DNA from 3 places in the Breoghania sp. JC706 genome. Region 2 is predicted to be linked to each of the others. Evidence: riboswitches for the same ligand, from Rfam matches in the RefSeq annotation. Region 2 holds a riboswitch; each other region holds the start of a gene.
The links. Region 2 has a riboswitch for thiamine pyrophosphate ahead of V2L18_RS01390 (hydroxyethylthiazole kinase). Riboswitches for the same ligand answer to the same signal wherever they lie in the genome.
Positions count from the first base shown of each region.

Region 1: linked by a shared signal. The riboswitch ahead of V2L18_RS07615 (ABC transporter permease) and the one ahead of V2L18_RS01390 (hydroxyethylthiazole kinase) in region 2 are both predicted to bind thiamine pyrophosphate.
Region 3: linked by a shared signal. The riboswitch ahead of thiM (hydroxyethylthiazole kinase) and the one ahead of V2L18_RS01390 (hydroxyethylthiazole kinase) in region 2 are both predicted to bind thiamine pyrophosphate.

Region 1 covers NZ_JBANCG010000003.1:380,238-383,505, forward strand. The annotation lists gene V2L18_RS07610 (hypothetical protein) at 1-1,283, shown strand, start outside; TPP riboswitch at 1,373-1,508, shown strand; gene V2L18_RS07615 (ABC transporter permease) at 1,865-2,623, shown strand; gene V2L18_RS07620 (ABC transporter substrate-binding protein) at 2,676-3,268, shown strand, end outside.
Region 2 covers NZ_JBANCG010000001.1:317,442-320,709, forward strand. The annotation lists gene V2L18_RS01375 (xanthine dehydrogenase family protein molybdopterin-binding subunit) at 1-69, shown strand, start outside; gene V2L18_RS01380 (DMT family transporter) at 313-1,242, shown strand; gene V2L18_RS01385 (Lrp/AsnC ligand binding domain-containing protein) at 1,369-1,605, opposite strand; TPP riboswitch at 1,743-1,843, shown strand; gene V2L18_RS01390 (hydroxyethylthiazole kinase) at 1,980-2,804, shown strand; gene thiD (bifunctional hydroxymethylpyrimidine kinase/phosphomethylpyrimidine kinase) at 2,827-3,268, shown strand, end outside.
Region 3 covers NZ_JBANCG010000006.1:265,822-269,089, reverse strand. The annotation lists gene V2L18_RS14365 (cytochrome c) at 37-450, shown strand; gene thiE (thiamine phosphate synthase) at 488-1,135, opposite strand; gene thiM (hydroxyethylthiazole kinase) at 1,196-2,014, opposite strand; TPP riboswitch at 2,097-2,228, opposite strand; gene V2L18_RS14350 (DUF4186 domain-containing protein) at 2,445-2,846, shown strand; gene ybaK (Cys-tRNA(Pro) deacylase) at 2,843-3,268, shown strand, end outside.

The DNA.
Region 1 (3,268 bases), on a different contig from region 2:
GTGGCCATGCGGGCGGGCGGGAACGGATCGAGCCGACGCCGCCTGCGGCCGACGACATTTTCGACGATGAACCCGAGACGGGACCGAAGCCGGCGCGCAACGGCAACGGCGGCGCGGCGGAGGCGCCGGAACAGGGTACCGAGCCGCGCGGCAACGGCAAGTCGGGCAACGGTGGTCCCCAAAACGGCGGCCCCGAAAACGGTAGACGGGGACGGGATGCGATTTCCGACCTCGATGCCATGACGCGCGGCGCGCAGGATCCGACCGCCTCGACCATGCCGCGCTATTCCGATCGCGACCTTCGGCCCTCGCGGCTGCCGATGATCGGCGCGGCGGTGGTGGCCATCGTCGTCTTCATCGGGCTGGTGAGCGTGGTCTACACCCAGCGCGATTCCATTCTGGCGATGTTTTCCGGGTCGGACACGCCGCAGGCGAGCGACACGGCCTCCGGCACGGACGAGCCCGCCTCTTCGGAGGGCGGCAAGGACACGGCCCGGCTTCTCAACGACGACGGGTCGCCGGCCGCGCCCGATGCGCGCGCGGTGACGACGACGCGTGTGGTGCCGCCGGCCGAGGATGGGGTGACGGTCGCCCCGCAGGGCGGCGAGCCGGAAACCTCCGTCGACGAGCCGGACGCGACCCAGGCCGGCGAGCCGGACAATAGCGCGGCCGCGACCGCGCCGGCGGCGGCGAATTCCGATACCCAGGCTCCGGCTTCCGCCTCGCAGGCGACGCCGGTCGCCCAGCGCGCGATTCTTTACGAGGAAAGCGCGGACGCCAGTTCCGGCGGCTCGGCCGAGCAGGGCCGGGTGCTGTGGTCGACGGCGCAGGAAACGCCGGCCGGCGGGAGCAAGTCGGACACGGTCATCAAGGCCCAGATCACCATTCCGGGCCGTGACGTGGCGGTGGAACTGACGATCCGTCCCAACCAGGACAAGACGCTGCCGGCGAGCCACCTCATCGAGCTGAAGTTCAACCTGCCGAAGGATTTCGCCGGCAAGGGGATCTCGTCGGTGCCGGGGCTGATCATGAAGACCACCGAGGAGGCGCGCGGCGATGCGCTGCGCGGGGCCTCGGTCCGTGTCGCGGACGGCTTCTTCTGGGTGGCGCTCTCTTCCATTCCGGACGAGCGGGAACGCAACATCGCGCTTCTGCGCGACCGCGGCTGGATCGACATTCCGATCCTCTACGAGACCGGCAAGCGCGCCATCCTGACGCTGGAAAAGGGCTCGCCCGGCGACCGCGTCGTCCAGACCGCACTGGATGCCTGGACGAAGAGCTAGGGCCGCTCCCGTCGTGAGTGCCTCGGCCTGCCATGAGGGGCCTCCGCGCCGCCCCCCTTGCATTGCCATGCGAACCGCCCCACACTGACATTACTTCCGAGGGGTGTTCGCGAACGCGAACTGAGATGGCCAGTTCCGATCCGCTACAAGTGCGGGAGGGCAGGGGCCGAACCCTTCGAACCTGATCCGGGTCATGCCGGCGAAGGGACGGAAACCTGAGCCCTATTTTCCCGGGTCTCCATGGTCTTTGGTGTCAAGGACGGGGAGATCCCATGTTTCATCTGCATGCTGCGCAAGAGCGCGGCAGACCGATTTCAAGACTGCCGTACTCCGGTATGGCGCCCAGCTCGGACATGCCGCCCGGTTGCGGGAGAACGGTGTGCCCGTCGGATTGTTCATTGGCACACTCACTGGGGTGGCAAGCAGGGCGGTATTTCGCCCTTCCGGTTTCCTGATCCTTCGCAAGGCGTCGATTGACACCGGCAACCGGCGGGCCATGCGGTGTGCCGTTTTCCCGGTCCTGCCGTTTCCCGCGCCTGGGCAATCGCAACCGCCTGAGGTCCTCCGGCTCAAGGAAGATCATGTCTGAATTCCAACGGCGTATCGTGCGCGGGCTTGTAACCGCTGTCCTGCTCATGGGGGCGTGGGAACTGGCCGTGCGCGGCCTGAGGCTGCCCTCCTACATGCTGCCTCCGCCCTCCCGGGTGGCCGAGGTGCTGGTCGCGCGCGCCGACTTCCTGTTCCACCAGGCCGGCATCACGGCCTACGAGACGGTGCTGGGGCTCGTCTTCGGCGTCGTCGGCGGGGTCGTGCTGGCGCTGACGCTTTCGGTACTGCCGCTGGCGCGGCGCTACCTGCTGCCGGTCGTGGTGGTCAGCCAGGCGCTGCCGGTCTTTGCCATCGCGCCGCTTTTGGTGCTGTGGTTCGGCTTCGGGCTTGCCTCCAAGATCGTCATGGCGAGCCTGATCATCTTCTTTCCCGTCACCTCCGCCTTCTACGACGGGCTGCGCCGCACCGACCCCGACCTTCTCGACTACGCCAAGCTCGTGCGCGCCACGCCCTGGCAGACGCTGATGCTGATCCGCGTGCCCGCCGCGCTGCCCGCGCTGGGCTCCGGCCTGAGGGTCGCCGCCGTCTTCGCACCCATCGGGGCGATCGTGGGGGAATGGGTCGGCTCCTCGCAAGGGTTAGGCTTCGTCATGCTGCAGGCGAATGCCCGCGCGCAGGCCGACATGGTGTTCGCGGCGCTCGTGCTGCTCGCCGCGATGGCGCTTCTTCTTCGCACGATCGTCGACAAGACGACCCGGGCGATGACGCCCTGGCAATCCGAACAGGCCTGAGAAGGCCGGACCGGGAAAATTGAAAGAGAGGAGACCTCATATGCTGAAATCGATGAAAGCGACTTTCGCCGCGCTGGCCTTCGCCGCCGCCTTCGCCGGGGGGGCGGCACAGGCCGCCGACAAGCTGACCGTGCTGCTCGACTGGTACGTCAATGCCGACCATGGCCCGCTGGTGGTGGCCAAGGAGGGCGGATATTTCGAAGCCGAGGGGCTGGACGTGGAACTGGTGACGCCGGCTGACCCGTCCGCCCCGCCGCGTCTCGTGGCCGCCGGGCAGGGCGATATCGCGGTCTCCTACCAGCCGACGCTTTACGAGCAGGTGCAGGAGGGGCTGCCGGTCAGGCGCATCGGGACGCTGATCTCCACCCCGCTCAACACGGTGATCGCGCTGAAAAGCGGGCCGGTGAAATCGCTTGAGGATCTCAAGGGCAAGAAGATCGGCTTCTCGATCTCGGGCTTTGAGGACGCGATCCTGTCGACCATGCTCGGTACAGTCGGCCTGTCGGAGGACGACGTGGAGATGATCAACGTCAACTTCGCGCTGACGCCGGCGCTTCTTTCCGGCCAGGTCGATGCGGTGGTCGGCGCCTATCGCAACATCGAGCTGAACCAGCTTGAGGCGGAGGGCAACCCGGGCTTCGCGAT
Region 2 (3,268 bases):
GTGGCCCATATCGACATGCCGGCGACGCCGGAGCGGGTCTGGCAGGCGATCCGCGCGGCCCAGGCCTGACGGCGCGCGTGGCTGGCGCCGCGGCACTTGTGCATCGGGCAGCTTTCTGCCATCAGGCCATGAGAGCCTGAGGGCAGGAGGCTCGAGAACCGGGACCGGTCGCCCTGGCGGCGACCGCTTCCAGACCTGACGCCTGTTGGCGCCTTCCCTCCGACCGCCACCGCTTCCGTGGCCTGAAAGCAGCAGTTCTAGATGTCTTCCGGTGCGTCGCCGACGCCTGTATACGAAACGCAGCGCCGACCCATGCTCGGCATCGTCCTCAAGATCCTTTCCACCATCGTGTTCACCGTGATGTCGGCGCTGATCAAGCTGGTCATCGACGAGGTGCCGACCGGAGAAGTCGTCTTTGCACGCAACTTCATCGGCATGGTTCCGGTGCTCTTGATGATGGCTTTCCAGGGCCAGCTGCCCCTGGCGCTCAAGACGCAGCGGCCGCTGGGCCATTTCCTGCGCGCCATTGTCGGCGTGTCGGCGATGGGGCTCAATTTCGCGGCGCTCGCCTTCATTCCGCTGCCCGATGCCACGGCGATCGGCTATGCCGCGCCGCTTCTCACCGTCGTCATGGCGGTGTTCCTGCTGAGCGAGGTGGTGGGCATCTACCGCTGGAGCGCGGTCGGCGTCGGTTTCGTCGGTGTGATCATCATCCTGTCGCCGAACCTCGGCAACAGCCACCTCGACCACGGCACCGCCGTCGGTGCCAGCCTGGCACTGACCGCGACGCTGTTCATGGCGGGGGCGGCGATCATCGTGCGCAAGCTGATCACGTCGGAGCGGTCCTCCACCATCGTCGTGTGGTTTTCCGCCTCCTCCTCGGTCATCGCGCTGGCGACGATCCCGCTCGGGCTCCTCTGGCCGAGCCAGGCCTGGGTGATGCCGAATGCGGAGCAATGGCTGGTGATGATCGCGATCGGGCTTCTCGGCGGGCTGGGGCAGATCCTGATGACGACGAGCTATCGCTTTGCCGACGCCTCGACGATCGCGCCCTTCGACTACACCACCATCATCTGGGCCACCGCGCTCGGCTGGCTGATGTTCGCCGAAGTTCCGGGACCGCTCGTCATCGTCGGTTCCGCGGTCGTCATCGCGGCCGGGTTGTTCGTCCTCTACCGCGAACACCGCCTCGGCATCGACCGCACCCGCGCCCGCCGCGCCTCGACGCCGGGCAAGGTGTGAGCGAAGGCGGGTAAAGCGGATGCCGCCTATCGGCGATCCGAAGGTCTGATTCGCAAAAACGGCCGCCGTTCGCGGGCTTCACGTCCGCGTGCGGCGGCCAGATGCGCCGGAGTGCCTTGCCCTTTATCAGAACGCCTTGAAGGTGAGGATCGTCTTCGTGTCCTGGATGTGGCTGATGGAGTGGACCTTCTGGTTCACGAACTGGCCGATATCCGTGCCGTTCTCCACGTAGAACTTCGCCAGCAGGTCGTAGTCTCCGGCGGTGGAATAGATCTCCGAAGCGATCTCGGCATCGGCGAGTTCGTTGGCCACCTCGTAAGATTTTCCAAGGTCGCATTTGATAAGCACGAAGAAGGGGATCATGAATGTCTCCGGGTGGGCGTGAAGCGAATTCGCCCCAATCAAACGGATTGCACTGCCTGGGGCAAGCTTGCCGTGCGAGGACGCACAGCGGTGTACCGTCGCCCTTGTCATGGCCTGCCGTTCCTACTAGGTGTTAATTCATCCAATGGGGGTGCCCGACAAGGGCTGAGAGGCTTAGCGCCAACCCCTCGAACCTGAACCGGATCATGCCGGCGGAGGGAATTGGAATGAAGAGAACGATCAGCACAGCCCGTACAGGGCACCAATCCACATCATTCAAAAGCCCGAAATCCGTTTCGAGCGCAAGCGACGTGGGCGCGTCTGCCCGCCTTGGGCCCAACGACGGCTGGTGCGAAGAGGATGGCGACGCGGACATGAGCGCCGCCGGTCGCCTCGCCGGCGATCACCTGCCGCTGTCGGCGCGCATTTCCTCGGTGTTGAAGCGGCTTCGGCTCATCGGGCCGCGCATCCACTGCCTGACCGGCTCGCTGGCGCAGGAGCGCACGGCCGAACTTCTCCTGGCGATGGGGGCCGTTCCCACCATGGGCGGCGCGCCGGAAGAGGTGCGCGATTTCGCGGCCAGCGCCGATGCACTCCTCGTCGATCTCGGTGCCACGGAGACAATGACGGCAAAGACCGTCGAACGGGCCATCGAGGGCGCCGATGTCGCCGGCATCCCCTGGGTTCTCGCCCCCGTCGCCATCGACCGCGCGTCCGCGCGCCGCGAACTGGCGGTGCGGCTCCTGAGGCGGCAACCGCGCATCCTGCGCGCCAACGTTTCCGAACTCCTGGTCTTGCTGCCGCCGACCGATTCGATTGCGGGCTTCGCGAAGGCGCAACGCATGACGGTCATCCTGAGCGGCGTCGTGGACACGGTCAGCGACGGGATGCGGCAGTACGCGCTTGCAAACGGTCACGAGATGATGGCCCGCGTGCCTGCCATGGGGCGGGCTGTGACGGCTGTCGCCACCGCTGCACTCGCCGTCGAGCCGGATCCGCTGGTCGCGGCCGCTGCCGGCGTCTCCATCGTCAATGTTGCCGGCGAGATCGCCGCAGAGCGCGCCGCCGGACCGGGCGGCTTTGCCGGTGCGCTCGTCGATGCGCTGCACGGGCTTGACGTGGACGATCTTCGCGACCGGCTCGATATCATGCGGGAGAACGTCGACGCGGCGGATCTCGTCGCGGAAACGGTGGACTGAAAACAGGGAGCGGGAAAACCCCATGACGGCAATCGCGGTAACGATAGCCGGGTCGGACTCCGGCGGCGGAGCGGGCACCCAGGCGGATCTGAAGACGTTTTCGGCTCTGGGTGTCTACGGCGCGAGCGTCATCGCCGCGCTGACGGCGCAGAACACGCGCCGCGTTTCCGGCATCCACGATGTGCCGCCGGATTTCGTTACCGCGCAGATCGATGCCATCTATTCCGATCTCGACGTCAAGGCCACCAAGATCGGCATGCTGTCGCGCACCGACACCATCGAGGTCGTGGCTTCGGGGCTTGAGCGCTGGGCGGTGAAGAACGTCGTTCTCGATCCGGTCATGGTGGCGGCCTCGGGCGATCCGCTGATCGCGGATGATGCGGTCGATTTCCTGGTGAAGCGGCTTTTCCCGATCGTCGACGTGATCACTCCAAACCTGCAGGAGGCGGCGCGGGTGCTCGGTG
Region 3 (3,268 bases), on a different contig from region 2:
ACGGGCGCGAGGGACGAAATGCGGAGAGATTTCCTGATGCGTGCATTCATTCTGCTTGCGGCCGGCGCCGCACTGGGACTGGTCGGGGCATGGCTGACCCTTGGCGGGGGATCCGGTGGCGAGGCAGGCGGGCGCGCGGTCGCGGCGGATCCCGTCATTCCGCAGCTGAGCGCCTACCAGAGCGCGGGCAGGAAGCTGTTCAACGACAATTGCGCCGCCTGCCACGGCGAGAACGCCACGGGCACCGATCAGGGGCCGCCGTTCCTGAACCCGATCTACAAGCCCTCCCACCACGGCGACATGTCGTTCTACATGGCCGCGCAGCGCGGCGTGCGCGCCCACCACTGGCGCTTCGGCGACATGCCCGCCCAGACGCAGATCACCCAGGAAGAGGTGCGCCCGATCATCGCCTATGTGCGGGCCTTGCAGCGGGCGAACGGCATCGACTGACGGTATCCCCCTTCCCTTTTCGGGCGGAACCCGCCTCCTACGCCCGGGCGCGGGCCTCGGCGATGCGGCCGGCGAGTTCGGCGGTCGCGGCCTGCGGATCGTCGGCCATGCAGATGGCGGAGACGACGGCGACCCCGTCCGCCCCCGCCGCGATCAGCTCGCCCACATGTTCCGCCTTGATGCCGCCGATGGCGACCGCCGGCAGGTCGATCTTCTCGCGCACCGTCTTGAAGCCGGACAGGCCGATGGCGTTGCCGGCGTCCGTCTTCGTGGCGGTGCCGCGATAGGGGCCGATGCCGACATAATCGATCGCGCCGAGATCGGAAGCCGCCAGTTCCTCCAGCGAGCCGACGGATAGGCCCAGAAAGACATCGGGACCGATGAGCGCGCGGGCATCGCGCGGGGTCATGTCCTTCTGCCCGATGTGGACGCCCGGCGCCTTCGAGGCGAGCGCCACGTCGATGCGGTCGTTGATGACGAGCGGCACGGAAAACGGTTCCAGCGCCGCCTTCAGCGCGCGGGCAAGCTCGACCAGTTCCCGCGTCTTGGCGAAAGGATCGCGCAGCTGCACGAGCGTCGCCCCGCCGCGTGCCGCCGCCGCCGCCGTTTCCACCACCCCGCGCGCCCCGCATTGCGGCGTGTCGGTGACGAGATAGAGCGAGAGATCGAAGGCGGGACGGGGCATGGCGATACCTTGAGGCTGGGGTACGGGAAGGCTCGGGCGTGAGGGCTCAGACGTGACGCCTCAGGCGGGGCGGATCGTGGCGTTGGCGCGCAGGTCCTCGCCGTCCATCCGGTGGAGTGCGTTGCACAGTCTTGCGGGAATGTCGCCGGGGCCGCCTGAACCGCGCGCGGCGATGCTGCCGGCCGCGCCGTAGACCGCGAGCGCGGCCACGGCGGCCGCGAAGGGATCGGGCGTGACCGCCGCATAGGCGCCGACAAGCCCGCTCAGCGCGCAGCCGACGCCGGTGGACAGCGGCATCAGCTCGTCGCCGCCCTCGATCGCAGCGGTGCGGGTGGCATCGACCACGAAATCGACCTCGCCGGTAATCGCGATGACCGCGCCGGTCGCCTGGGCGAGCGCGCGGCCCGGCCCGACGGCGGCCTGCGAGGAGACCGCGCTGTCCACCCCCTTGGGTGCCGCGCCCGATGCGCCGGCGAGCGCGATGATTTCGGACGCGTTACCGCGGATGACGGCGGGCTTCAGGGAGGCGAGCCTGCGCGCCGTCTCTGTGCGGTAGGGGGTGGCGCCACAGCCCACCGGATCGAGCACCCAGGGCTTGCCGCCTTCCCCTGCCGCTTCGGCCGCGATGACCATGGCGGAGACCCAGGAGGGCGACAGCGTGCCGATGTTGACGACGAGGGCGGAGGCGATCTTGACGAAATCGGCCACCTCCTCTTCCGCGTGCACCATCGCGGGCGAGGCGCCGGCGGCCAGCAGCACGTTGGCCGAAAGCGTCATGGCGACATAGTTGGTGATGTTCTGGACGAGCGGCCCCTGGCTGCGCACCGCATCGCGCAGGCGGCCGGCTTCGTCGAGGGTCGGCAGAGCGGTGTCTGTCATCTGGTCTTTCCCCGTGGGCTTTTCCGGCGGATGGATCTTCCGGGAGGGGAACGCGCGCGACGTGGGCCGCAAATAGCCCTGCCCGACGCTTGCCCTCAATCCCTCCGCCGGCATGATCCGGATCAGGTTCGACGGGTTGGCGAATGCCTCTCAGCCGGCCCCGTGGCAGGCGCGAAACGTTGCGCGGGACGGGACGGCACCCCGTTGAGTCGCACCGGAGTTTAGGCCAACGCGGCGCAAGGGCAAGGGGCAGAAGGGGAAAACGACGGACACCCCCTGCGGACGCCCGCGCCGGCGCGGGCGGGAATTGGGGCTGGCCTCCCGCGCTGCGCTATTCTAAACAGAACCGGTCAGGCCCCGATGCGCGCCTTGCCGGGAAGGCGGCCCCGGGCGCCGACACCGGACAAGCCCCTCTCCGGACACACTGACGATGGATCCCTCCTCAACGACGCAAGCCGACATTGCCAGCCTGTTCGACCGGCTGTCGCGCTCCACCTTCCGCTCCCGCTTCACGCTGAACGCGAAGGACCGCGCCTATGCGCGGGCGAAGGGCCGCGAGACAATCGCGCGCCATGCCGCCGATTTCATCGAAAAGCGCCTTGCCCCGGCCAGGCCCGCCAACGACGGCAAGCAGACGCCGATGCGGGGCCACCCGGTCTTCGTTGCCCAGCACGCAACGGCCACCTGCTGCCGGGGTTGCCTGATGAAGTGGCACGGGATCGAGAAAGGCCGGCCGCTGAGCGAGGCCGAACAGGCCCATGTGGTGGAGGTGGTGATGACCTGGATCATCCGGGACATGAACGACAACACGAACAGGAAGACGAACCGTTGAGCACCGGCACCCCCGCAACCCAGATGCTGAAAAAGGCGAAGGTCGCCTTTCGCACGCACGAATACGATTTTGTGGCCGGCCAGCACCAGATCGGCCTGCACGCGGCAGAGGCCGTGGGCCTGCCGCCGGAACGCGTTCTGAAGACGCTGATGATCGAGGTGGACGGGCGGCCTGCCTGCGCGGTCATCCCGTCGAATGCCAGCCTGTCGATGAAAAGGATAGCGGCGGCGCTGGGCGGCAAGTCGGCCGCGATGATGGACACGGCCAAGGCGGAACGGCTGACCGGCTACCACAAGGGCGGCATCAGCCCCTTCGGCCAGCGAAAGCGCCACCCGACCGTGATCGAGGAAGCGGCGATGGCGCACGAGGAAGTCGTCATCAACGGCGGCAAACGCGGGCTGATGGTGATGCTGGCGCCGAAG